One region of the Streptomyces sp. NPDC017979 genome, then DNA from elsewhere that is predicted to be linked to it. Evidence: predicted binding sites of a transcription regulator. Region 1 holds the regulator's gene; each other region holds the start of a gene.
What was found. The regulator HrcA, encoded in region 1, represses chaperone genes, less so after heat shock. The targets are predictions, from matches to a motif close to TTNGCACTCNGNNNNNCNGAGTGCNAA.

Region 1 (7,379 bases):
GTCCGCCGGCCTCGATCCCCTGGACGCAGAGCGCGTCCGCCCCGGCGCGGGCGGCGGCCTGCGCCTCGTCGACAGTGGTGACGGTGACGACGGTGTACGTGCCGACCTCGCGGAAGGAGGCGAGCACCTCGGGGGTGGGGCAGCCGAAGGTGAAGGAGACCACCGCCACCGGGTCGTCGCGCAGGATCGCCAGCTTGGCTTCGTAGCCGTCGTCCCAGCCGGTCTCCGGGTCGCCGAGTTCGCTCTCGTACCAGGTGGCCTCGCCGGCGAGTTGCTGTCGGTAGACCTCGACGGCGCTGGGGTCGGCGGCCCGGGTCTGCGGCATGAACAGGTTCACGCCGAACGGCCGGGAGGTCAGCGCCCGGATCTCCTTGACCTCCTGGTACATCCCGCCGGTGGTCTTGTAGCCGGCCGCGAGGAAGCCGAGCCCGCCCGCCTCGGAGACGGCCGCCGCGAGCCGGGGCCCGGAGGCGCCGCCGGCCATCGGGGCCTGCACCAGGGGGTGGTGGCAGAGATCGGACGGGGTTCTCGGGATGGAGGGCGAGGAGGACATGCCTGCATCGTGCCACCGCGGGCCGGCCCGCCACGAATCGACCCCGCTGCGACGTTTGCCCCCGCCCCCTCGGCGGGTCCACGCGCGTAGCGCACGCGCACGACCCCCGGTCTGCCGACCGGCGCGTCACGCCGGTCGGCCCACCGTGCCGTCACCTGCCGTTGAACGCGTCCTTCAGCCGGGAGAACAGCCCCTGCTGGCCCGGCTGGAACTGCCCCTGGGGCCGCTCCTCGCCGCGCAGCTTCGCCAACTCGCGCAGCAGCCGCTCCTGCTCGGGTTCGAGCTTGCTGGGCGTGGTGACCTCGACGTGCACGATGAGGTCGCCGCGGCCGCCGCCGCGCAGGTGCGTCACGCCGCGGCCGTGCAGCGGGATCGACTGGCCGGACTGGGTGCCGGGCCGGATGTCGACCTCCTCCATGCCGTCCAGGGTCTCCAACGGCACCTTGGTGCCGAGCGCGCCCGCCGTCATGGGGATGGTCACGGTGCAGTGCAGGTCGTCGCCCCGGCGCTGGAACACCGAGTGCGGCAGTTCGTGGATCTCGACGTACAGATCGCCCGCGGGGCCGCCGCCGGGGCCCACCTCGCCCTCGCCGGCGAGCTGGATCCTGGTGCCGTTGTCGACGCCGGCGGGGATCTTCACCGTCAGGGTGCGCCGGGAGCGGATCCGGCCGTCGCCCGCGCACTCCGGGCAGGGGGTGGGGACCACGGTCCCGAAGCCCTGGCACTGCGGGCAGGGCCGGGACGTCATGACCTGGCCCAGGAAGGAGCGGGTGACCTGGGAGACCTCGCCGCGGCCGCGGCACATGTCGCAGGTCTGCGCGGACGTGCCGGGCGCCGCGCCCTCGCCGGAGCAGGTGGTGCACACCACGGCGGTGTCGACCTGGATGTCCTTGGTCGTGCCGAAGGCCGCTTCGTTGAGTTCGATCTCCAGCCGGATCATGGCGTCCTGGCCGCGGCGGGTGCGCGAGCGCGGACCGCGCTGGGACGCGGTGCCGAAGAAGGCGTCCATGATGTCGGAGAAGTTCCCGAAGCCGCCCGCGCCGAAGCCGCCCGCGCCACCGGCGCCGCCGGCCTGGGACAGCGGGTCGCCGCCGAGGTCGTAGACCTGCTTCTTCTGCGGGTCCGACAACACCTCGTAAGCGGCGTTGATCTCCTTGAACCGCTCCTGGGTCTTCGGGTCCGGATTCACGTCCGGGTGCAGTTCGCGGGCGAGGCGGCGGAACGCCTTCTTGATCTCGTCCTGCGACGCGTCGCGGCGTACGCCCAGTACGGCGTAGTAGTCCGTGGCCACTTACGACTCCGCCAGGATCTGTCCGACGTAACGTGCCACTGCGCGTACCGCTCCCATCGTTCCGGGGTAGTCCATGCGGGTCGGTCCGACCACGCCGAGTTTGGCAACTGCCTCGCCGCCCGAACCGTAACCGACGGAAACGACGGACGTTGCGTTGAGTCCCTCATGGGCGTTCTCGTGACCGATGCGCACGGTCATGCCCATGCCGCCCGACTCCGTGGCCTCGCCGAGCAGCTTGAGCAGCACCACGTGCTCCTCAAGGGCTTCGAGCACCGGCCGGATGGTGAGCGGGAAGTCGTGTCCGAAGCGGGTGAGATTGGCGGTGCCGCCGATCACCAGCCGCTCCTCGGTCTCCTCGACGAGGGTTTCGAGGAGGGTGGAGAGCACGGTGGCGACCGTGCCCTGGTCGTCCGGTTCGTCGAACGACTCGGGGAGGTCCTGCACGAGCTGCGGGATGTCCGCGAACCGTCGACCCACCACCCGGCCGTTCAGCCGGGCCCGCAGATCGGCGACGGACGCCTCGCCGAAGGGCGCGGGGCAGTCGATGACCCGCTGCTCGACGCGGCCGGTGTCGGTGATCAGCACCAGCATCAGCCGGGCCGGCGCCAGGGACAGCAGCTCCACGTGGCGCACCGTGGAGCGGTTCAGCGAGGGGTACTGCACGACGGCGACCTGTCGGGTGAGCTGCGCCAGCAGCCGCACCGTGCGCCCCACGACGTCGTCGAGGTCGACGGCGCCCTCCAGGAAGCCCTGGATGGCGCGTCGCTCGGGGGCCGACAGGGGCTTGACCCCGGCGAGCCGGTCGACGAAGAGGCGGTACCCCTTGTCGGTGGGGATGCGGCCGGCGCTGGTGTGCGGCTGGGCGATGAAGCCCTCGTCCTCCAGCACCGCCATGTCGTTGCGCACGGTGGCCGGGGAGACGCCGAGCTGGTGCCGCTCGGTGAGCGCCTTGGAGCCGACGGGCTCCTCGGTGCCCACGTAGTCCTGGACGATGGCGCGCAGGACCTTGAGTCTGCGTTCGTTCAGCATCGCGCGCACCTCCAGCGGGTGTCTCTCGGTCGTGCCTCGATGGCCGCCTGGCACTCCCCGGGTCCGAGTGCCAGGATTTTCCCGTGCCAGTGTACGGCCGACGGGTACGGCCGTAGCAAGGGCGACCGATCACGCTACCGTGCGCCGCGCCCCTCCTGGTCGGTTCCCGGCCGGCGCTGCCCTCACTGACCCTGGCAGTAGCGTCGCCGTATGAACGTCACTTGGGAAGACCTCGGCTGGGAGCGGCTTGCGGACGGGGTGGGGCGGCGCCGGCTGCCGGGGTGGGACGCAACCTGCGGCCTGGTCGTGGGTCGGGAGGGCGCGCTGCTGTACGACACCGGGTCCACGCTCCGCGAGGGCGCCGAGCTGCGCGCCCAGGTCGGGGCGCTGCTGTCCGGCCGCGAAGTGACGCACATCGCACTCAGCCACCCGCATTTCGATCACGTGATGGGAACGGCGGCCTTCCCGGGCGCCGAGGTGTTCGGCGCGGTCGGCGTGGACGCGCTGCTCCAGCAGGAGGCGGCGGTGCTGCGCTCGGACGCCGTGCGCCACGGGGTGCCGGCGGACGAGGCGGCTGCGGCGGCCGAGGTGCTGGTGGCGCCCACCCGCCTGGTCTCGGGGCAGCGCACGCTGGACCTCGGCGGGCGGCAGGTGCTGCTGGCGAACGTCGGCCCCGGGCACACCGGCCACGACCTGGCGGTGGTGGTGCCGGGCGAGCCGAGGGTGGTGTTCTGCGGCGATCTGGTGGAGGAGTCGGGCGAGCCGCAGGCGGGGCCGGACGCGGTCGGGGCGCGCTGGCCCGCCGCGCTGGACCGGCTGCTGGCGCTCGGCGGCGCGGACGCGGCGTACGTGCCGGGGCACGGCGCGGTGGTCGACGCGGCGTTCGTACGGGCCCAGCGGGCCGCGCTGGCGGAGCGGTTCGGGGTGTCGTAGCGTCGGGCGAATGCGCAGCTACAGCCCTGATCTGACACCTCCTTGGAAGAAGAAGCCGGCGCCGGCGCCGGAGGTGGCGGCCGACCCCGCCGACCCCGACCTGGTGGTCGAGGAGGTCAGCACGGGCTTCTGCGGGGCGGTGGTGCGCTGCGAGGCGGGGACGGTGACCCTGGAGGACCGTTTCGGCAAGCATCGGGTCTTCCCCATGGAGCCGCGCGGCTTCCTGCTGGACGGGCAGGTGGTCACGCTGGTGCGGCCGGGGACGGGCGCTCCGGCCCGACCGGCGCGCACGGCATCGGGGTCGGTGGCGGTCCCGGGGGCGCGGGCCCGGGTGGCGCGCGCCGGCCGCATCTACGTGGAGGGTCGGCACGACGCCGAGTTGGTGGAGCGGGTGTGGGGCGACGACCTGCGGATCGAAGGGGTCGTCGTGGAGTACCTGGAGGGCATCGACGACCTGCCGGCGATCGTGGCCGAATTCCGCCCGGCGCCGGACGCCCGCCTCGGGGTGCTGGTCGACCATCTGGTGCCCGGTTCGAAGGAGTCCCGGATCGCGGCGTCGGTGACCGATCCGCACGTGCTGGTGGTGGGGCACCCGTACGTCGACGTGTGGGGCGCGGTGAAGCCGGCCGCGCTCGGCATCCCCGGCTGGCCGTCGGTGCCGCGGGGGCAGGACTGGAAGACGGGCGTGTGCCGGGCGCTGGGCTGGCCGGAGAACACCGGCGCGGCCTGGCAGCACATCCTGTCCCGGGTCGGCTCCTACAAGGACCTGGAGCCGGAGCTGCTGGGGCGGGTGGAGGAGCTGATCGACTTCGTCACGGGCGAGTGACGCGGCCGGCCCCTTCCGTCGCGGTCCGGGAGGTGGTCATTGCAGGGCCCGGACTTCTTCCACCGCCTCCCGGACGCTCGGGTGCGGGTCGTCGGCGAGGCCGTCCAGCAGTTCGGCGACCCCCGGGGTGGACCAGCGGTAGACCGCCCACACCAGCCCCTCCCGCACCTCGGGGGCGGAGTGGGCGGCGAGGCGGCTCAGCTGGGCGAGCGGGCCGCGCCGACGCGTGCCGAACCAGTACAACGCGTCCCGCAGCGCGGCCGGGTCCCCCGGGTCGGCGGCTGCAACCCGGGCGAGCAGCACCCTGACGGGCGGCGGCGGACCGTCCAGCGGGTGCGGCAACCGCTCGCGCAGGCGCCGCGCCCCGTACCCGCCGCGCACGCGGCACCCGACGCACGTGCAGGGGCGCGCGCCGTGCGCGCCTGGCACGTAGCGCCAGCCAGCCACCTGCGGCACGGCGCGGACCCGGTGCACTTCGCGCGGCCGGATGGCCCGCGGGACGAACACCTCCCACCCGCGCGGATCGTCCAGCGTCGCGATCCGCCGCACCGCTTGGGCCGCGGGGACGGTCGCCTGGGCGTCCCGCACCCGGTCGGCATAGCGGCCGACCAGCACGTCCTCGGTGTCGTCGAGCCGCACGTGGACGGCCACCAGCCCGCCCCGGCTGCCGAAGCGGGCCAACTCGCGCAGCCACTGGTGGGTGAGGGCGTACGACGGCAGCACCGGAAAGCAGTAGACGCCCCGCGCGCCGCCCTGTCCGTGGCTGACTGCCCGGATCCCCGACCGCCGGATGCGCGACGCGTTCGCCGCCGAGGTCATGTGCACGAACATCGCCATGACACGGGATCGTAGGCGACCGGCCCCCGGCATCGGCCGCGCGATGACGGCCCACGGCCGCCGGTCGCCGGTCGCCGGTCGCCGGTCGCCGGTCGCCGGTCGCCCGGAGAACCGTCGGGGATCGTCTGGGGTTCGGTCGGCCAAGGGGTGTCCCGTCATCCCTGGTGGATCAGCGTGCGGCGTCAGATGCGGTGCGTCGCAAGGCGTCGGGGTGTTCGCATGCTGGATGTATGCGGACGCTCCGGCAACGCAGCGTGGGGGTCCCACCGTGCCCGCAGGGCACAGGGGGAGTGCCGTAGCTGTCGTCGCACGCCCGCCAGGAATGACGGGACACCCCTTAGTCGACGAGGTCGCGGACAACGCCGTCCGCCAGCAGGCGCCCGCGCAGGGTGAGCACCGCGTGCCCGTCCTCGTACGGCCCCGGCTCCAGCAGCCCGTCCGAGAGCGCCTGCGCCGCCGCGGCGAGCCCGGCGGGGCGCAGCAGGGAGAGCGGGACGCCCTCGCGCAACCGCAGCTCCAGCAGGACGCGCTCGACGCGGCGGTCCTCCGCGGTCAGGACCTCGCGGCCGGCGCCGGGCGAACGGCCCTGGGCGAGGGCGGCGGCGTACGCGCCGGGGTGCTTCACGTTCCACCAGCGGACCCCGCCGACGTGGCTGTGCGCACCGGGGCCGGCGCCCCACCAGTCGGCGCCGCGCCAGTACAGCTCGTTGTGCAGGCAGCGGCCGGCGTCGGTGGTCGACCAGTTCGAGACCTCGTACCAGGAGTAGCCGGCGCCGGACAGCAGTTCGTCGGCGATCAGGTAGCGGTCGGCGTGGACGTCGTCGTCGGTCATGGGCACCTCGCCGCGGCGGATGCGCCGGGCGAGCTGGGTGCCCTCCTCGACGATCAGGGCGTACGCCGAGACGTGGTCGGGCCCGGCGCCCAGGGCCGCTTCCAAGGAGGCCCGCCAGTCGTCGTCCGACTCGCCGGGGGTGCCGTAGATCAGGTCGAGGTTCACGTGCTCGAAGCCGGCGGCGCGGGCCTCGGCGACGCACGCCTCGGGGCGGCCGGGGGTGTGCGTGCGGTCCAGCACCTTCAGGACGTGCTGGCGGGCGCTCTGCATGCCGAAGGAGATGCGGTTGAAGCCGCCGGCCCGCAGCTCCGTCAGATAGGCGGCGTCCACGGACTCCGGGTTGGCCTCGGTGGTGATCTCGGCGTCGTCCGCGAGCCCGAACTCGCTGCGGACCGCGTCCACCATCGCCACCAGGTCCGCGGCGGCGAGCAGGGTCGGGGTGCCGCCGCCGACGAAGACGGTGCGCACCGGGCGCGGGTCGTCGCCGAGGACCTTGCGCGCCAGCCGTACTTCCTCGGCGAGGGTCGCCGCGTAGTTCTCCCTGGACGCGAGCACTCCGCCGGATCCGCGCAGTTCCGTCGCCGTGTAGGTGTTGAAGTCGCAGTACCCGCAGCGCGTGGCGCAGTACGGCACGTGCAGGTAGAAGGCGAGGGGGCGGTCGGCAGCCCCGGCGAGCGCGGAAGCGGGCAGCGTCCCGTCGTCGGGCACGGGCTCGCCGTCGGGCAGTACGGAAGGCATGCGTCCCATTGTCCGACACCCGGGACCGGTCCGGAGCCGGGCCGGGCGCGGTGGTGGGCCGGCCCGGGTGGTCGGCCGGCCCCGATGACGGGCCGGGCCGCCTCCAGGGGCGGCGGCCAGGCCCGGCTGCGGCGGCTACCGCTCGTTCTGGCCCGCGTACATCTCGTCGATCAGCCCCTGGAACTCGCGCTCGACGGCCGGGCGCTTCAGCTTGAGGCTGGGCGTGAGGTCGCCGTGCTCGACGTCCAGGTCGCGCGGGAGGATCCGGAACTTCTTCACCGTCTGCCAGCGCTGGAGGCCCTCGTTGAGCTGGTCCACGTACCCCTGGATCAGCTCGGTG
Region 2 (7,379 bases), on a different contig from region 1:
CGACGCGGTCTGCGACTCGAAGCACCACGGCGGCACCCACCAGGCCGTGTACGCGTACGCCCGGGAGGACCTGGACCGCTGGGAGCGGCGGATGGGGGCGCGGATCGGCAACGGCGCGTTCGGCGAGAACCTGACCACCGTGGGGCTGGACGTGTCCGGGGCGAAGATCGGCGAGCGGTGGCGGATCGGCGACCGGGTCGTCCTGGAGGTCACCAGCGGTCGCGTGCCGTGCCGGACGTTCGCGGGGCGGATGGGGGAGCTGGGGCTGCCGGAGAAGGGCTGGGTGAAGGAGTTCACCCAGCGGGGCGAGCCCGGGGCGTACTTGAAGGTCGTGGTGCCGGGCGAGATACGCGCCGGCGACCCGATCGAGGTGGTGCACCGGCCGGACCACGACGTGACGGTCTCCGTCGCCTTCCGGGCCCAGACCGTCGAGCGCTCGCTGCTCCCGTCGCTCATGGTTGCCGGGGACGCGCTCAACCCCGACCTGGTGAAGCTGGCCCGGGATTACCTGGCGAAGCACGGGGGTCAACAACTCCCGGTGTAGTGCGGCTCCGGATCCTCACAACTCCCGGCGTAGGGGCGGTCAACCGAGGGCGTAGGGGAACCGTGGGGGATTCGGGGGCGGCGGGCTCAGGGGCGAGTGGGGGCTCGTCCCTGATGCCCTGGTGGCGGCGGTTTGCGACGCTGGTCGTACGTTCCGGATGGGGCTCGGACGGCGACCGCGAAGAGACCGCGGGAAGGGGGTGGGACAGGGGAACGGTGCATGCGCGGATGGCGCGCGAAGGGCACTAACGTGCCGTCTATGACGACCGCACTGATTACGGGAGCCACTGCGGGCATCGGTGCCGCGTTCGCGCGGCGACTCGCTGCCGATGGACGCAATCTGGTCCTGGTGGCCCGCGACACCGCACGCCTTCGGGAACAGGCCACCGAACTGCACGATCGGCACGGCATCGAGGCGGAGGTGCTGACCGCCGATCTGTCGACGGACGACGGGATCGCCGCCGTCGAGCGTCGGCTCGGTGACCGTAGGAACGCGGTGGACCTGCTGGTCAACAATGCGGGCTTCGGCAACAAGGGCCGCTTCCTCGAAGTGTCGATGGCCGATGAGTTGACGATGCTGAAGGTGCACTGCGAGGCCGTGCTCCGGCTGACGGCGGCGGCGGTCGAGCCGATGCGCGAGCGCGGTAGGGGCGGTGTGATCAATGTGGCGTCGGTGGCGGCCTTCGTACCCCGCGGAACGTACGGCGCGTCGAAGTCGTGGGTGGTCCAGTTCACCCAGGGCGCGGCCCGGGACATGGCGGGTTCCGGGGTGCGGCTGATGGCGCTCTGCCCCGGCTTCGTACGCACCGAGTTCCACCAGCGGGCCGGGATGGGGACGGACAACATCCCGAGCTGGATGTGGCTCGACGCGGACAAGGTGGTGGAGACCGCCCTCGCCGATCTGGCGCGCGGCAAGGCGGTCTCGATCCCCGACCCCCGCTACAAGGCGCTGATGGGAGTGGTGAAGGTGACCCCGCGCGGGCTGTTGGGCGGAGTCACCTCGAAGACCGGAAGGAAGTACGGGCCGCAGTAGGCGCAGGAGCGCAGGGGGGTAGGGGCGCGGTGTGCGCAGGAGCAGCAGTGGGAGGCGTATGGGAGCCGATACGAGTGCGGGCACGAGCGGGGCGCGGCGGCCCGAGGTGTTGTTGGCCATGGGGGTCGGGGTCGCCGAAGGGCTGTTCAGCGAGCGGCACCTCCGGCGGCTGACCGACCTGGCGCGCACCGATCCCCAGGTGATCGCCCATGACCTGACGGCTCCCCCGCCCCGGGTCCGGGCGGCGCTCGCCTCGGCGGAGGTGCTCCTCACCTGCTGGGGAGCGCCCGTGCTGAGCGCCGAGGTGTTGGCCGAGGCGCCCCGGCTGCGCGCGGTGGTGCATGCGGCCGGGTCGGTGAAGGGGCACGTCACCGCGGCCTGTTGGGAACGCGGCCTCGTGGTGTCGTCCGCGGCGGCGGCCAATGCGCTCCCGGTGGCGGAGTACGCGCTCGCCGCGATCCTCTTCGCGGGCAAGCGGGTCCTGCCGGCGGCGCGCCTGCACGAGCGGTTGCGTGCTCGGCACGACTGGCGGGTCGAGTTGGCGGGCGCGGGCAACTACCGGCGCACCGTCGGCATCGTCGGGGCGTCCCGGGTCGGCCGGCGGGTGATCGAGTTGCTGCGCCCCTTCGACCTGGCCGTGCTGCTGTACGACCCGTACGTGAGCGAGGCTGAGGCGGCGGAGCTGGGGGTGGTGCGGGTGGGGCTTGACGAGTTGTGCGGGCGGAGCGACGTCGTTTCGGTGCACGCGCCGGAGCTGCCCGGGACGCGGCGGATGCTGGACGCGCGGCGGCTGGCGCTGTTGCCGGACGGGGCGACGGTGGTGAACACCTCGCGGGGCTCGCTGGTGGACCAGGACGCGTTGGTGCGGGAGTTGGTGACGGGGCGGCTGTATGCGGTGCTGGATGTGACGGACCCGGAGGTGCCGGCTGCCGACTCGCCCCTGTACACCCTGCCGAACGTCCTGTTGACCCCGCACGTCGCCGGTTCGCTCGGGACGGAGTTGCATCGGATGGCGGACTTCGCGTTGGACGAGCTGGAGCGGTACGGGCGGGGGGTGCCGTTCGTGGCGGCGGTCGCTGCGGGGGACCTCGGGCGTTCGGCGTGAGCTGACTCGGTGGCGGGGCGGCCCGCACCGTTCGCGCGAGAGGCGGGAGGCGGGAACGGCGGAGCCCGGTGCCCCCGCGACGGGGGCACCGGGCTCGGTCGCCGAAGGCGAGCGTCAGTGGGAGTGGCCGTGACCGCCGTGGGCGGCCTCCGCCGGCTCCTCTTCCTTCTTCTCGACGACCAGGGTCTCGGTCGTGAGCAGCAGGGAGGCGATGGACGCGGCGTTCTCCAGGGCGGAGCGGGTGACCTTGACCGGGTCGATGACGCCGGCCTTCACCAGGTCGCCGTACTCGCCGGTGGCGGCGTTGAAGCCCTGGCCCTTGTCGAGCTCGGCGACCTTGGAGGTGATGACGTAGCCCTCCAGGCCGGCGTTCTCGGCGATCCAGCGCAGCGGCTCGACCACGGCGCGGCGGACGACGGAGACGCCGGTGGCCTCGTCGCCCTCCTTGCCGAGGTTGCCGTCGAGCACCTTCGCGGCGTGGACGAGCGCGGAGCCACCACCGGAGACGATGCCCTCCTCGACCGCGGCGCGGGTCGCGGAGATGGCGTCCTCCAGACGGTGCTTCTTCTCCTTGAGCTCCACCTCGGTGGCGGCGCCGACGCGGATCACGCACACGCCGCCGGCCAGCTTCGCCAGGCGCTCCTGGAGCTTCTCGCGGTCCCAGTCGGAGTCCGTGGCCTCGATCTCGGACTTGATCTGGGCGACGCGGCCCGCGACGTCCTCGGCGTTGCCGCCGCCGTCGACGATGGTCGTGTCGTCCTTGGTGATGGTGACGCGGCGGGCGGTGCCCAGCACCTCCAGGCCGGCCTGGTCGAGCTTGAGGCCGACCTCCTCGGCGACGACGGTGGCACCGGTGAGGGTGGCCATGTCCTGGAGCATCGCCTTGCGGCGGTCGCCGAAGCCGGGCGCCTTGACGGCCACGGCGTTGAACGTGCCGCGGATCTTGTTGACGACCAGGGTGGAGAGCGCCTCGCCCTCGACGTCCTCGGCGATGATCAGCAGCGGCTTGGAGCCACCCGACTGGATGACCTTCTCCAGCAGCGGCAGCAGGTCCTGGATGGAGGCGATCTTGCCCTGGTTGATCAGGATGTACGGGTCGTCGAGGACGGCCTCCATACGCTCCTGGTCGGTGACCATGTACGGGGACAGGTAGCCCTTGTCGAAGGCCATGCCCTCGGTGAAGTCCAGTTCGAGGCCGAAGGTGTTGGACTCCTCGACGGTGATGACGCCGTCCTTGCCGACCTTGTCCATGGCCTCGCCGATCAGCTCGCCGACCTGCTGGTCCTGAGCGGAGAGCGCGGCGACGGCGGCGATGTCGCTCTTGTCCTCGATGGGACGGGCGGTGGCCAGCAGGTCGTCCGAGACGGCGCGGACGGCGGCGTCGATGCCCTTCTTCAGGGCGGCCGGGGAGGCGCCGGCGGCGACGTTGCGCAGACCCTCGCGGACCAGCGCCTGCGCCAGGACGGTGGCGGTGGTGGTGCCGTCACCAGCGATGTCGTTGGTCTTGGTGGCCACCTCCTTCACCAGCTGGGCGCCCAGGTTCTCGTACGGGTCCTCGATCTCGACCTCGCGGGCGATGGTGACGCCGTCGTTGGTGATGGTGGGAGCGCCGAACTTCTTGTCGATGACGACGTTGCGGCCGCGGGGGCCGATGGTCACCTTGACGGTGTCGGCCAGCTTGTTGACGCCGCGCTCAAGGGCGCGACGGGCGTCCTCGTCGAACTTCAGGATCTTCGCCATGGGAGCGTTACTGTCCTCTTCTGAAATGCGTCTGAATAAGAACCGCGCCCCCAGCGCCCGGACGTGAGTCCCAGTGGGTGCCAGGGGCGCGGATCAAGACAAGCGGTGCGCGGTTTGCTCGGGTCCCGTCGGGGCGAGTCGGAACTCGCCCCGGGGAACCCTCACTGCCCGGCCTAGGCTCGACTTACTTCTCGGCTTACTTCTCGATGATGGCGAGAACGTCGCGGGCCGAGAGGACGAGGTACTCCTCGCCGTTGTACTTGACCTCGGTGCCACCGTACTTGCTGTAAAGCACGACGTCGCCGGTCTTCACGTCGAGCGGCAGGCGCTCGCCGTTCTCGAAGCGACCCGGGCCCACGGCGAGGACGACGCCCTCCTGGGGCTTCTCCTTCGCGGTGTCCGGGATGACCAGGCCAGAAGCCGTGGTCTGCTCGGCGTCGAGCGGCTGGACCACGATGCGGTCCTCGAGCGGCTTGATGGCAACCTTGGAGCTGGCGGTCGTCACGATCCGACCTCCCCCTTCGGAGATCTCACGGGGTTAACTGTCTGAGGTGGCGACCAGGTCGATCCGTCGTCGCGGGTGCCGGACCTGCCCGTCGCTGTGTTGGCACTCTCCTGCGGGGAGTGCCAGAGCCGAGACTATGACCGCGATTAGCACTCGGTCAAGCGGAGTGCCAATTTGCTCGTACGTGGCGGGTCCGAGCAGCTCGCACGCGACGGGTCGCAGCGGCAGCCCCGTCACCGGGGGGCGTGCCGCTCCGGCAGCGGTCCAGGGGTCACCGGGGGCCGCTGCGGGTCGTGGATCCGGTCGAGCAGCCGCGTCGCGGACTCGGCGAGCACCGGGGCGCGCAGGGCGGGCGTACGGGACGGGCGCGCGGTGCGGGCGTCCGGCGCGGGGCGCTCCGACGGGTCCGGGTCGACGGAGACGGCCGGGGCCACGGACCGGGCCGGGTCGACGGACGGCGTACGCGCCGGGGCGCGCCGCTCCCCCACCGGCGCCCCCGGTGCCCCCTGAGCTCCCGGAGCGCCCCCGCCCGCGGACTGCGCGGGCTGGATCGCCCGGCGCCCCAGGCGCTCGATGGGGTCGACGGAGACGGCCGGGTCCACGGACGGCGAGGAGCAGCCGCCGCAGCCGAGCACGACGGCGGCGACCGCCCCCGCCGCCGTACGCCAACCTGCGCCCGGAGCCGGAGCCGGAGCCGGGGCCGGAACCGGGGTTGCGCCCGTCACCGTCCGCGCCGCCGCGGGCTCACACGTAGTCCTCAAGGCGCGCAACGGCGTACCCCTTGTCCGTGACCACCTTCATCACCTGGCGGACCATGTCGGTCATGGAGCCCTTCCAGTCGTCCGCACCCCGGAAGTGGGTCAGGATGATGTCCCCCGGGTGCAGGTCGCGGTCCCACTCCCGCCACTCCATGTGGTCCGGGAACGCCTCCGCCGCCCACAGCGGCACGGCCTTGACGCCGCAGGACTGCGCGGCGCGCAGGGTGTCGCCGTTGTAGTTGCCGTACGGCGGGCGGAAGAGCGGCGGGCGCTTCCCGTAGAGCTTCTCCAGCTTCTCCTGCTGGCCGCAGATCTCCTGCTCCTGGGCGTCGTAGGAGAGCCCGGGCATGTAGCGGTGGTTCAGCGTGTGGTTGTGCAGGGCGGCGCCCTGTTCGCGCATCCGCTTGAAGTAGCCGTAGTCGTCGTCGATCACGTAGTCGCTGAGGAAGGCGCTGTAGGGGATCTGGAGTTCGTCCATCATCCGGAGGAAGTCGGGGTCCTTCTCCACGCCGTCGTCGATCGTCAGGAAGACGATCCTCTCCTTCACCGGCACGGTCGTGAAGACCGGCGGCAGGGACGCCCCGCCTTCGACCTCGAAGCCCTTGCGGGTGGTGATGAACGGCTTGGACGCGGGCGGTTGCGGCGCCGGCAGCGGGGTCTTGGCCAGGCCCCACTTCTGCGCGGCGACCGCCCGTGCCTTCTGGTTCCGCTCGACCCGTTCCACGTACGCGGCGAGCGATCCGGCCGGGCCGGCCTGTTGCGCGGCCCGCTCCGCCTTCTCGATCTGGGACGCCTCGGCCTGCTGGCCGGAGTGCGGGACCGGGCCGTCGCCGCCGTCGCCCGGCGCCTGGAGGCCGCACGCGGAGCCGAGCAGGCCCACCAGGACCGCGCCGGCGAGCGCACCGATCCGCCGCCCCCGGCCCCGGGGCCGCCCCGTCCGATGGATTTGTCTTACTTGTTGCATTTGTCGTACTAGCTGCATGGCGCTGAATCCTGGCAGCACGGCTCCGCAGGACCCGGACGACACCGCCGGCAGGGGCGGACCGTGACCCTCCTGGCCCACAATGGGCCAGGTGAACGACCTCCCCGAACCCCTCGCCGCGCTGCTCTCCGACGAGGGCCGCGACCTGCTCGCCGCGTTGCGCGATCACGACCCGTCCCAGGAGTTGGCGCTCGCGACGCGGCTGCGCCGCGACCACCCGGCCGCGCTGGTCTCGGCGGCGCTGGGGCAGGCGCGGCTGCGGCAGCGGGCGGTGGCCAAGTTCGGCGCGGAGGACGCGTACCGCATGTACTTCACGGCGAACGGCGTGGAGCAGGCCACCCGCGCGCCGGTCGCCGCGTACCGGGCGGCCCGGTTCGCCGCGCTCGGCGTGCGCAGCGTCGCGGACCTGTGCAGCGGGATCGGCGGCGACGCGATCGCGCTGGCCCGCGCGGGCATCCGGGTGCTCGCGGTGGACCGCGACCCGCTGACCGCCGCGACCGTCCGCGCGAACGCCGCCGCGCTGGGGCTGACCGACCTGGTCGAGGTGCGGTGCGCGGACGTCGCCGAGGTGGACACCGCCGGGTACGACGCCGTCTTCGTCGACCCGGCGCGCCGGGGCGGACGCGGCCGGGTCTTCGACCCCGAGGCGTACTCCCCGCCGCTGTCCTGGGCCCTCGACGCGGCCCGGCGCCGGCCGCACGCCGCGCTCAAGA
Region 3 (7,379 bases), on a different contig from region 1:
CGCCCGTACGGTCCGTGGACCCGGAGTCGACCACCACCAACTCGTCCACGAGCGGCACCCGCTCCATCAGCTCCCGGCGGATCACCCGGACGATCTCCCCGACGGTGGCCTCCTCGTCGAGGGCGGGCAGGACCACGCTGACCGTCGTCCCCCGCTTGGCCGCGACCAGGGCGCTCAGCGGACGGTCCGCCGCCGACCAGGAACGCGTCGCCAGCCACCGCTCCACCTCATCGAGCACGTGCCCCCAACTCCTCCGTCCGTGCGGCCCGCCGTCGAACCGTCCGGCGCCCGCTGTGACCCATCTCGCGGTTCGGACGACTATCTCAACCGCCCGGACCTTCGGTTACAGTCTTGAACAACGCGGATGGCCATCGCATGTCGGGGTCCCCGCGCCGAACGGCCCCATGGTTGAACGTCGCGATCGACTCGTTCGATGCGTTCCACCCCGCCGTTCACAATCGAATACCGCTCATCCAGAGGGGCAGAGGGATACGGCCCGTTGAAGCCCCGGCAACCCTCCAGCCGGTCTCCGTCGTGCAGTGCGCCCAAGCGCCGCAGCGTCGCGAGGCTCCCGGCTAGGGAAGGTGCCAAATCCGTCTCATGGCGAAATGCGCCATGAGGAAGATGAGGAGAAAGGGCCTCGCCTCCATGGCTGTGCAGACCGCCGCAAGCACCGCGACCACCACCCCCGACCTCGGCCCCGCCGCAGCGCTCTCCTGTCGCGAGTGCGGCGAGCGCTTCCCGCTCGGCCCGATCTTCGCCTGCGCCGCCTGTTTCGGCCCGCTGGAGATCGCGTACGACCTGCCCACGGGCGACCCGGAGGAGCTGCGCAAGCGCATCGAGGCCGGACCGGCCAACATCTGGCGCTACGCACCCCTGCTGCCCGTCCCCGCCGACGTCGCCGACAAGCCGAACGTGAACCCCGGCTTCACCAAGCTCGTGCAGGCCGACCGGCTCGCCGCCGAGCTGGGCGTCACCGGCGGGCTCTACGTCAAGGACGACTCCGGCAACCCGACGCACTCCTTCAAGGACCGCGTCGTCGCCATCGCCGTCGAGGCCGCCCGCGCCTTCGGCTTCACCACCCTCTCCTGCTCCTCCACCGGCAACCTCGCCGGCGCGGTGGGCGCCGCCGCGGCCCGCGCCGGGCTGCGCTCCTGCGTCTTCATCCCGCACGACCTGGAGCAGGGCAAGGTCGTCATGGCCGCGGTCTACGGGGGCGAGCTGGTCGGCATCGAGGGCACCTACGACGACGTGAACCGCTTCTGCTCCGAGCTGATCGGCGACCCGATCGGCGAGGGCTGGGGCTTCGTGAACGTCAACCTGCGCCCGTACTACGCCGAGGGCTCCAAGACCCTCGCGTACGAGATCTGCGAGCAGCTCGGCTGGCGCATCCCGGACCAGATCGTCGTCCCCGTCGCCTCCGGCTCCCAGCTCACCAAGATCGACAAGGGGCTCCAGGAGCTGATCAAGCTGGGTCTGGTCGAGGACCGCCCGTACCGGATCATCGCCGCGCAGGCCGAGGGCTGCTCCCCGGTCTCCGCCGCCTTCAAGGCGGGCCACGACGTCGTGCGGCCGGTCAAGCCCGACACCATCGTGAAGTCGCTCGCCATCGGCAACCCGGCGGACGGCCCGTACGTCCTGGACATCGCCCGCCGCACCGGGGGCGTGGTCGAGGACGTCACCGACGAGCAGGTCGTCGAGGCGATCAAGCTGCTCGCCCGCACGGAGGGGATCTTCGCGGAGACCGCGGGCGGCGTGACGGTCGGCGTCACCAAGAAGCTGCTGGAGGCGGGCGTGCTCGACCCGACGCTCACCACCGTCGTCCTCAACACCGGCGACGGCCTCAAGACGCTGGACGCGGTCGCCGGCACCACCGGTCCGTCGGCGACGATCCGGCCGAGCCTGGACGCCTTCCGCGCCGCCGGTCTGGCCGGCTGACCGCGACAGGTCCCGCCAGCCCCTCCGTTCCCTCCGCCCGCCCCCGTACCGGCCCTGCACCGGCCCCGAAAGAGGCACCCATGAGCGTCAACGTCCGCATCCCGACCATCCTGCGCACCTACACCGGCGGCCAGGCCGAGGTGCCCGCCGAGGGCGCGACCCTCGCCGAGGTCATCGCCGACCTGGAGAAGAACCACACGGGGATCGCCGCCCGCGTCCTGGACGACCAGGGCAAGCTGCGCCGCTTCGTCAACGTGTACGTCAACGACGACGACGTCCGCTTCGAGCAGGGCCTGGAGACCGCCACGCCGGACGGCGCCGGCATCTCGATCATCCCCGCGGTCGCCGGCGGCTGAGACCCGGACCGCCGCCCCCGCCCGCGCGGGCGGTCGGCGTCACCGAGAGTCAGCCGTATTACCCAGAGTCAGTTGCATTGCCCCCTCCGTGAGACATCCGGAGGGGGCAATTCTGCAGGGTTGAGCACGCTACAGTTGGGGAACGCCCCTTCGCCGAACGCTCTCGCCCACGTATCGAATTGCGCCCGGGCTCGATAAGAAGCAGCCAATGTGTGGCGTACTTGTGTCGCTTAAGTTCCTTTTGTCCGGCCTGATTTGTCCCGGAATTGCGGTAATCCAGCCTAATTACCCGATCGTAGGTTCCAGGAATTCTCGTCCGATTGACCTGTTGCAGAGGGCAGTTGGGCAGATACATTCAGCCGCGGTCGACGCGTTCCGGCGCACTCCAGTGAGCGGGTAGGGGTCTGACCCGGGTCCGCGAGGTGCGGTCCTGTGCAAGGGCCAGTAATAGGGGAGTTGGGCATGGCTCAGGGCACCGTCAAGTGGTTCAACGCGGAGAAGGGGTACGGCTTCATCGCGGTCGACGGTGGTGCGGACGTATTCGTCCACTACAGCGCGATCCAGATGGACGGCTACCGCACCCTGGAGGAGGGTCAGCGAGTCGAGTTCGAGATCTCGCAGGGGCAGAAGGGCCCGCAGGCCGACATGGTGAAGATCTCGGCCTGAATCCCGCTCCGGCGTATTCACGCACTTGAAGGGCCTTGCACCCCGGCCGGGGTGCAAGGCCCTTCTGTGCGTGGTCGGGGCGGTTCTCCCGATGTCTTCGCCGCCGCTGCGGGGCCTCCTCGGGGGCTTGCTTCCGGCGCGGCCGGTTCCCTTCGTCGCGGAGGCGAGCACGGGTAGGGCGCTTGCACTCTCGGGTGGCGAGTGCTAATCATTGGCGTTAGCACTCTCCGGGTGAGAGTGCTACGAAGGGCCGGGTCGGTGAGGCCCGCTCGCCTTGTGGCGCATGGAGCCATCTGGTGCAGCAGGCCGTCCGTCGCGGGCGCCAACGCGGTCCAATAGAGCTTCCCACCCAGTCCGTGGAGGACACCTCACATGGCAAAGATCATCGCGTTCGACGAGGAGGCACGGCGCGGTCTCGAGCGCGGGATGAACCAGCTCGCTGACGCCGTCAAGGTCACCCTTGGCCCCAAGGGTCGCAACGTCGTCCTTGAGAAGAAGTGGGGCGCCCCCACGATCACCAACGATGGCGTGTCCATCGCCAAGGAGATCGAGCTGGAGGACCCGTACGAGAAGATCGGCGCCGAGCTGGTCAAGGAAGTCGCCAAGAAGACGGACGACGTCGCCGGCGACGGTACGACCACCGCCACGGTTCTGGCCCAGGCCCTGGTCCGCGAGGGACTGCGCAACGTCGCGGCCGGCGCCAACCCGATGGCCCTCAAGCGCGGCATCGAGAAGGCCGTCGAGGCCGTCTCCGCCGCCCTGCTCGAGCAGGCCAAGGACGTGGAGACCAAGGAGCAGATCGCCTCCACCGCCTCCATCTCCGCCGCTGACACCCAGATCGGCGAGCTGATCGCCGAGGCCATGGACAAGGTCGGCAAGGAAGGCGTCATCACGGTCGAGGAGTCCCAGACCTTCGGTCTGGAGCTGGAGCTCACCGAGGGCATGCGCTTCGACAAGGGCTACATCTCGGCGTACTTCGCGACCGACATGGAGCGCATGGAGGCCGTCCTCGACGACCCCTACATCCTCGTCGTCAACTCCAAGATCTCCTCGGTCAAGGACCTGCTCCCGCTGCTGGAGAAGGTCATGCAGTCCGGCAAGGCGCTGCTGATCATCGCCGAGGACGTCGAGGCCGAGGCCCTGTCCACGCTGATCGTCAACAAGATCCGCGGCACCTTCAAGTCCGTCGCCGTCAAGGCTCCGGGCTTCGGCGACCGCCGCAAGGCGATGCTGAACGACATCGCCATCCTCACCGGCGGCACGGTCATCTCCGAGGAGGTCGGCCTCAAGCTGGAGAACGCGGGCCTCGACCTGCTCGGCCGCGCCCGCAAGGTCGTCATCACCAAGGACGAGACGACCATCGTCGACGGCGCCGGTGACAGCGACCAGGTCGCCGGTCGGGTCAACCAGATCCGCGCCGAGATCGAGAACTCCGACTCGGACTACGACCGCGAGAAGCTCCAGGAGCGCCTCGCGAAGCTGGCCGGCGGCGTGGCCGTCATCAAGGCCGGCGCCGCGACCGAGGTGGAGCTCAAGGAGCGCAAGCACCGCATCGAGGACGCCGTTCGCAACGCGAAGGCCGCCGTCGAGGAGGGCATCGTCGCCGGTGGTGGCGTCGCGCTGCTCCAGGCGTCCGCCGTCTTCGAGAAGCTGGAGCTCGACGGCGACGAGGCCACCGGTGCCAACGCCGTCAAGCTGGCCCTGGAGGCCCCGCTCAAGCAGATCGCCGTCAACGGTGGCCTTGAGGGCGGCGTCGTGGTCGAGAAGGTGCGCAACCTGACCCCGGGTCACGGTCTGAACGCCGCGACCGGCGAGTACGTCGACATGATCGCCGAGGGCATCCTCGACCCGGCGAAGGTGACGCGCTCCGCGCTGCAGAACGCCGCGTCGATCGCCGCGCTGTTCCTGACCACCGAGGCCGTCATCGCCGACAAGCCGGAGAAGGCCGCTGCGGCTGCTCCGGGCGGCATGCCGGGCGGTGACATGGACTTCTGATCCGGGAGACATCTCCAGGATCGGCAAGGCCGGTTACGTACGAAGGGCGGCACCCCACTCCCAGGGGGTGCCGCCCTTCGGCGTGCCCGGCCTTTGGCCTGCTTGGCACTTTGGCTTGCCCGCGCCTTGGTGTGACGGGCGGTTTGGCGCGACCGGTGGTTTGGTGTGACCGGTGGTTTGGTGTGCAGGGCCTTTCTCCGCACTCGGATTTTTGAATCCGTGTTTCGAAACTCCAGCCGGTTGACCCGAAGTCGAACCCTGGCGTCGAACCTTGAGTTGACCCCTGATCCGCCCCTGAGTCGGACCCTGTTGCGGACCCCTAGTCGAGCCCTGGGCTCGGCCCTTATTCGCCCCTGAGGCGCATGCAATTGCAGGGGGTCGCCGGGGCGGAGCGAAGCGGCCGATAATCGTCCCCTGAGAGTGGCGGAATTCAACTGCATCCGCAGAATGACCCGGACGTCGACGGGATAAGACCGCAGGCTTACTCAGCTACCTCTTGGCGGGTGATTCGCGAAGGGGTCCCGTCACGCCAAGGTCGTGGGTGTCCAGACAGCCGAGCGGGAGGACCCTTCCGTGTTGGTACGACGCCCTGTTCCCCTTGCCTCCGTAGTTCCCGTCGTTTCCGCCGTTCCCGTGCTCGCGGCGGGTCTCGCGGTGAGCGTGCTCGCGGCCCTGACTCCGGCGGTGGCGGTCGCCGCCCCGCAGCCACCTCCGTCCGCGCAGGCCGCTTCGTCCGCGCCGGCCGCCGCATCGGCGGGGCTCGCGTGGCAGCGCTGCGGGCCCGACACCCCCGCGTACTTCGAGTGCGCCACGGTCGAAGTGCCGTTGGACTACCGGCACCCCGGCGGCAAGAAGATCGACGTCGCGATCTCCCGGATCAAGGCGGCCGATCCGGCGCAGCGGCACGGGGTGTTGTTCTCCAACCCCGGCGGGCCCGGCGGCGAAGGGCTCACCCTGCCGCTGGACCTCCACAAGGAGATGCCCCAGTCCCTGCGGGACCGCTTCGACCTGATCGGCATGGATCCCCGGGGGGTCGGCAAGAGCACCCCGCTCAGCTGCGGGCTGACCGCCGAAGAGAAGGGCTGGCCGCGTCCGTACGCCCCGAGCACCTTCACCGCCGACGTGCTGCGCGCCAAGTCCATAGCGGACAAGTGCCGGGCGAAGTACGGCGCCGACCTGAAGCACTTCACCTCCCGCAACACGGCGCGCGACATGGACGCGATCAGGGCCGCGCTCGGTGAGAAGAAGATCAGCTACGTCGGCTACTCGTACGGGACGTATCTGGGCGCGGTCTACACCCAGTTGTTCCCGCACCGGGCCGACCGGATCGTGCTGGACAGCGCGGTCGATCCGGAGAAGGCGTGGCGGGAGACGTTCCGCATCTGGGCGCCGGAGGCGGAGCGGGCGTTCGACCGGTGGACGCGATGGGCCGCCGCGCGCCATGCGCAGTACGGCCTCGGCGCGAGCCCGGCCGCGGTCGCGCGGACGTTCCACGGCGTCGTCGCCCAGGCCGACCGGGCGCCCATCACCGTCGGCGACCGCAAGTTCTCCGGCGTCGAGATACGCGACGCGATGCGTGCCTCCTTCTTCTCCGTGAAGGAGGCGACCGAGCGGACCGTGATGCTCAAGGAGGCGGCGGCGGGCAAGCCGGTGCCCAACGTCCCGGTGGATCCGGAGATGCCGGACAACCTCGCCTCGTCGCAGTTCACGGTGGTGTGCAGCGACGTTGCCTGGCCCCGTGACCCGGAGACGTACCGCAAGGACTCGGAGCGCGGCGCGGTCCGCCACCCGCTGTACGGGGACTTCGCCTCGTCCATCACTCCGTGCGCGTTCTGGGACGGCCCGGCCGAGCGGGTCACCAAGGTGAGGAACCGCGTCCCGGCCCTGATCGTGCAGAACGAGTGGGACTCGCAGACTCCGCTGACGACGGCGCGCGGCATGCACCGGGCGATGCAGGGGGCCCGGATGGTCACGGTCGACGAGGGCGAGGGCCATGGCGTGTACCTCTTCGGCAACGCCTGCGCCAGTGACGTGACGTCGGCGTATCTGGTGACGGGGCGGCTTCCGGCGAAGGACGTGACGTGTCGGGCGGAGCCGGGGGCCCGGCGCGGGGCTCCGATGGAACTGCCGCAGATGTGGGCGGGCATAGGCGCGGGCTCGGCCCGCTGAGCCGGGCAACCGGCCGGCCGGCCCCGACCCTCGGCCGCCAGCCCGTGTGCCCGCCGGCCCGATCCCGGCCCGGGTGATCCCCGCCCGCGTGCTCGCACGGGCCGCCTGATCGGCTGACCACCTGATCGCCGGGCCGGCTCGACTGGCCGGCCCGGCCCCGGGGCGGCCGTACGATCCCCGTCCCTCGTGCGGCCGCCCCACCCCCTGAACTGCCGGCTGTCCGATTCTGGTCGGCCGGTGTCCCCAGCGCGCCCC

Region 2: groES (co-chaperone GroES) is a predicted target of HrcA. The motif match lies at 5,073-5,099, and genes of this name have one in related genera.
Region 3: groL (chaperonin GroEL) is a predicted target of HrcA. The motif match lies at 3,178-3,204, and genes of this name have one in related genera.

Annotation. Positions count from the first base shown of each region.
Region 1 covers NZ_JBIRGU010000003.1:273,908-281,286, reverse strand. Annotated here, with positions in the region: gene ACH4E8_RS10795 (nitronate monooxygenase) at 1-553, opposite strand, end outside; gene dnaJ (molecular chaperone DnaJ) at 705-1,844, opposite strand; gene hrcA (heat-inducible transcriptional repressor HrcA) at 1,845-2,873, opposite strand; gene ACH4E8_RS10780 (MBL fold metallo-hydrolase) at 3,084-3,806, shown strand; gene ACH4E8_RS10775 (DUF3097 domain-containing protein) at 3,817-4,632, shown strand; gene ACH4E8_RS10770 (HEAT repeat domain-containing protein) at 4,669-5,469, opposite strand; gene hemW (radical SAM family heme chaperone HemW) at 5,807-7,039, opposite strand; gene ACH4E8_RS10760 (AMP-dependent synthetase/ligase) at 7,175-7,379, opposite strand, start outside.
Region 2 covers NZ_JBIRGU010000001.1:1,052,827-1,060,205, forward strand. Annotated here, with positions in the region: gene ACH4E8_RS04415 (MOSC domain-containing protein) at 1-544, shown strand, start outside; gene ACH4E8_RS04420 (SDR family NAD(P)-dependent oxidoreductase) at 803-1,576, shown strand; gene ACH4E8_RS04425 (hydroxyacid dehydrogenase) at 1,695-2,681, shown strand; gene groL (chaperonin GroEL) at 2,796-4,421, opposite strand; gene groES (co-chaperone GroES) at 4,618-4,926, opposite strand; gene ACH4E8_RS04440 (hypothetical protein) at 5,160-5,651, opposite strand; gene ACH4E8_RS04445 (polysaccharide deacetylase family protein) at 5,671-6,648, opposite strand; gene ACH4E8_RS04450 (SAM-dependent methyltransferase) at 6,749-7,379, shown strand, end outside.
Region 3 covers NZ_JBIRGU010000002.1:163,190-170,568, forward strand. Annotated here, with positions in the region: gene ACH4E8_RS06690 (glucosyl-3-phosphoglycerate synthase) at 1-238, opposite strand, end outside; SAM riboswitch class I at 467-631, shown strand; gene thrC (threonine synthase) at 649-1,938, shown strand; gene ACH4E8_RS06700 (MoaD/ThiS family protein) at 2,019-2,294, shown strand; gene ACH4E8_RS06705 (cold-shock protein) at 2,757-2,960, shown strand; gene groL (chaperonin GroEL) at 3,333-4,955, shown strand; gene ACH4E8_RS06715 (alpha/beta hydrolase) at 5,589-7,124, shown strand.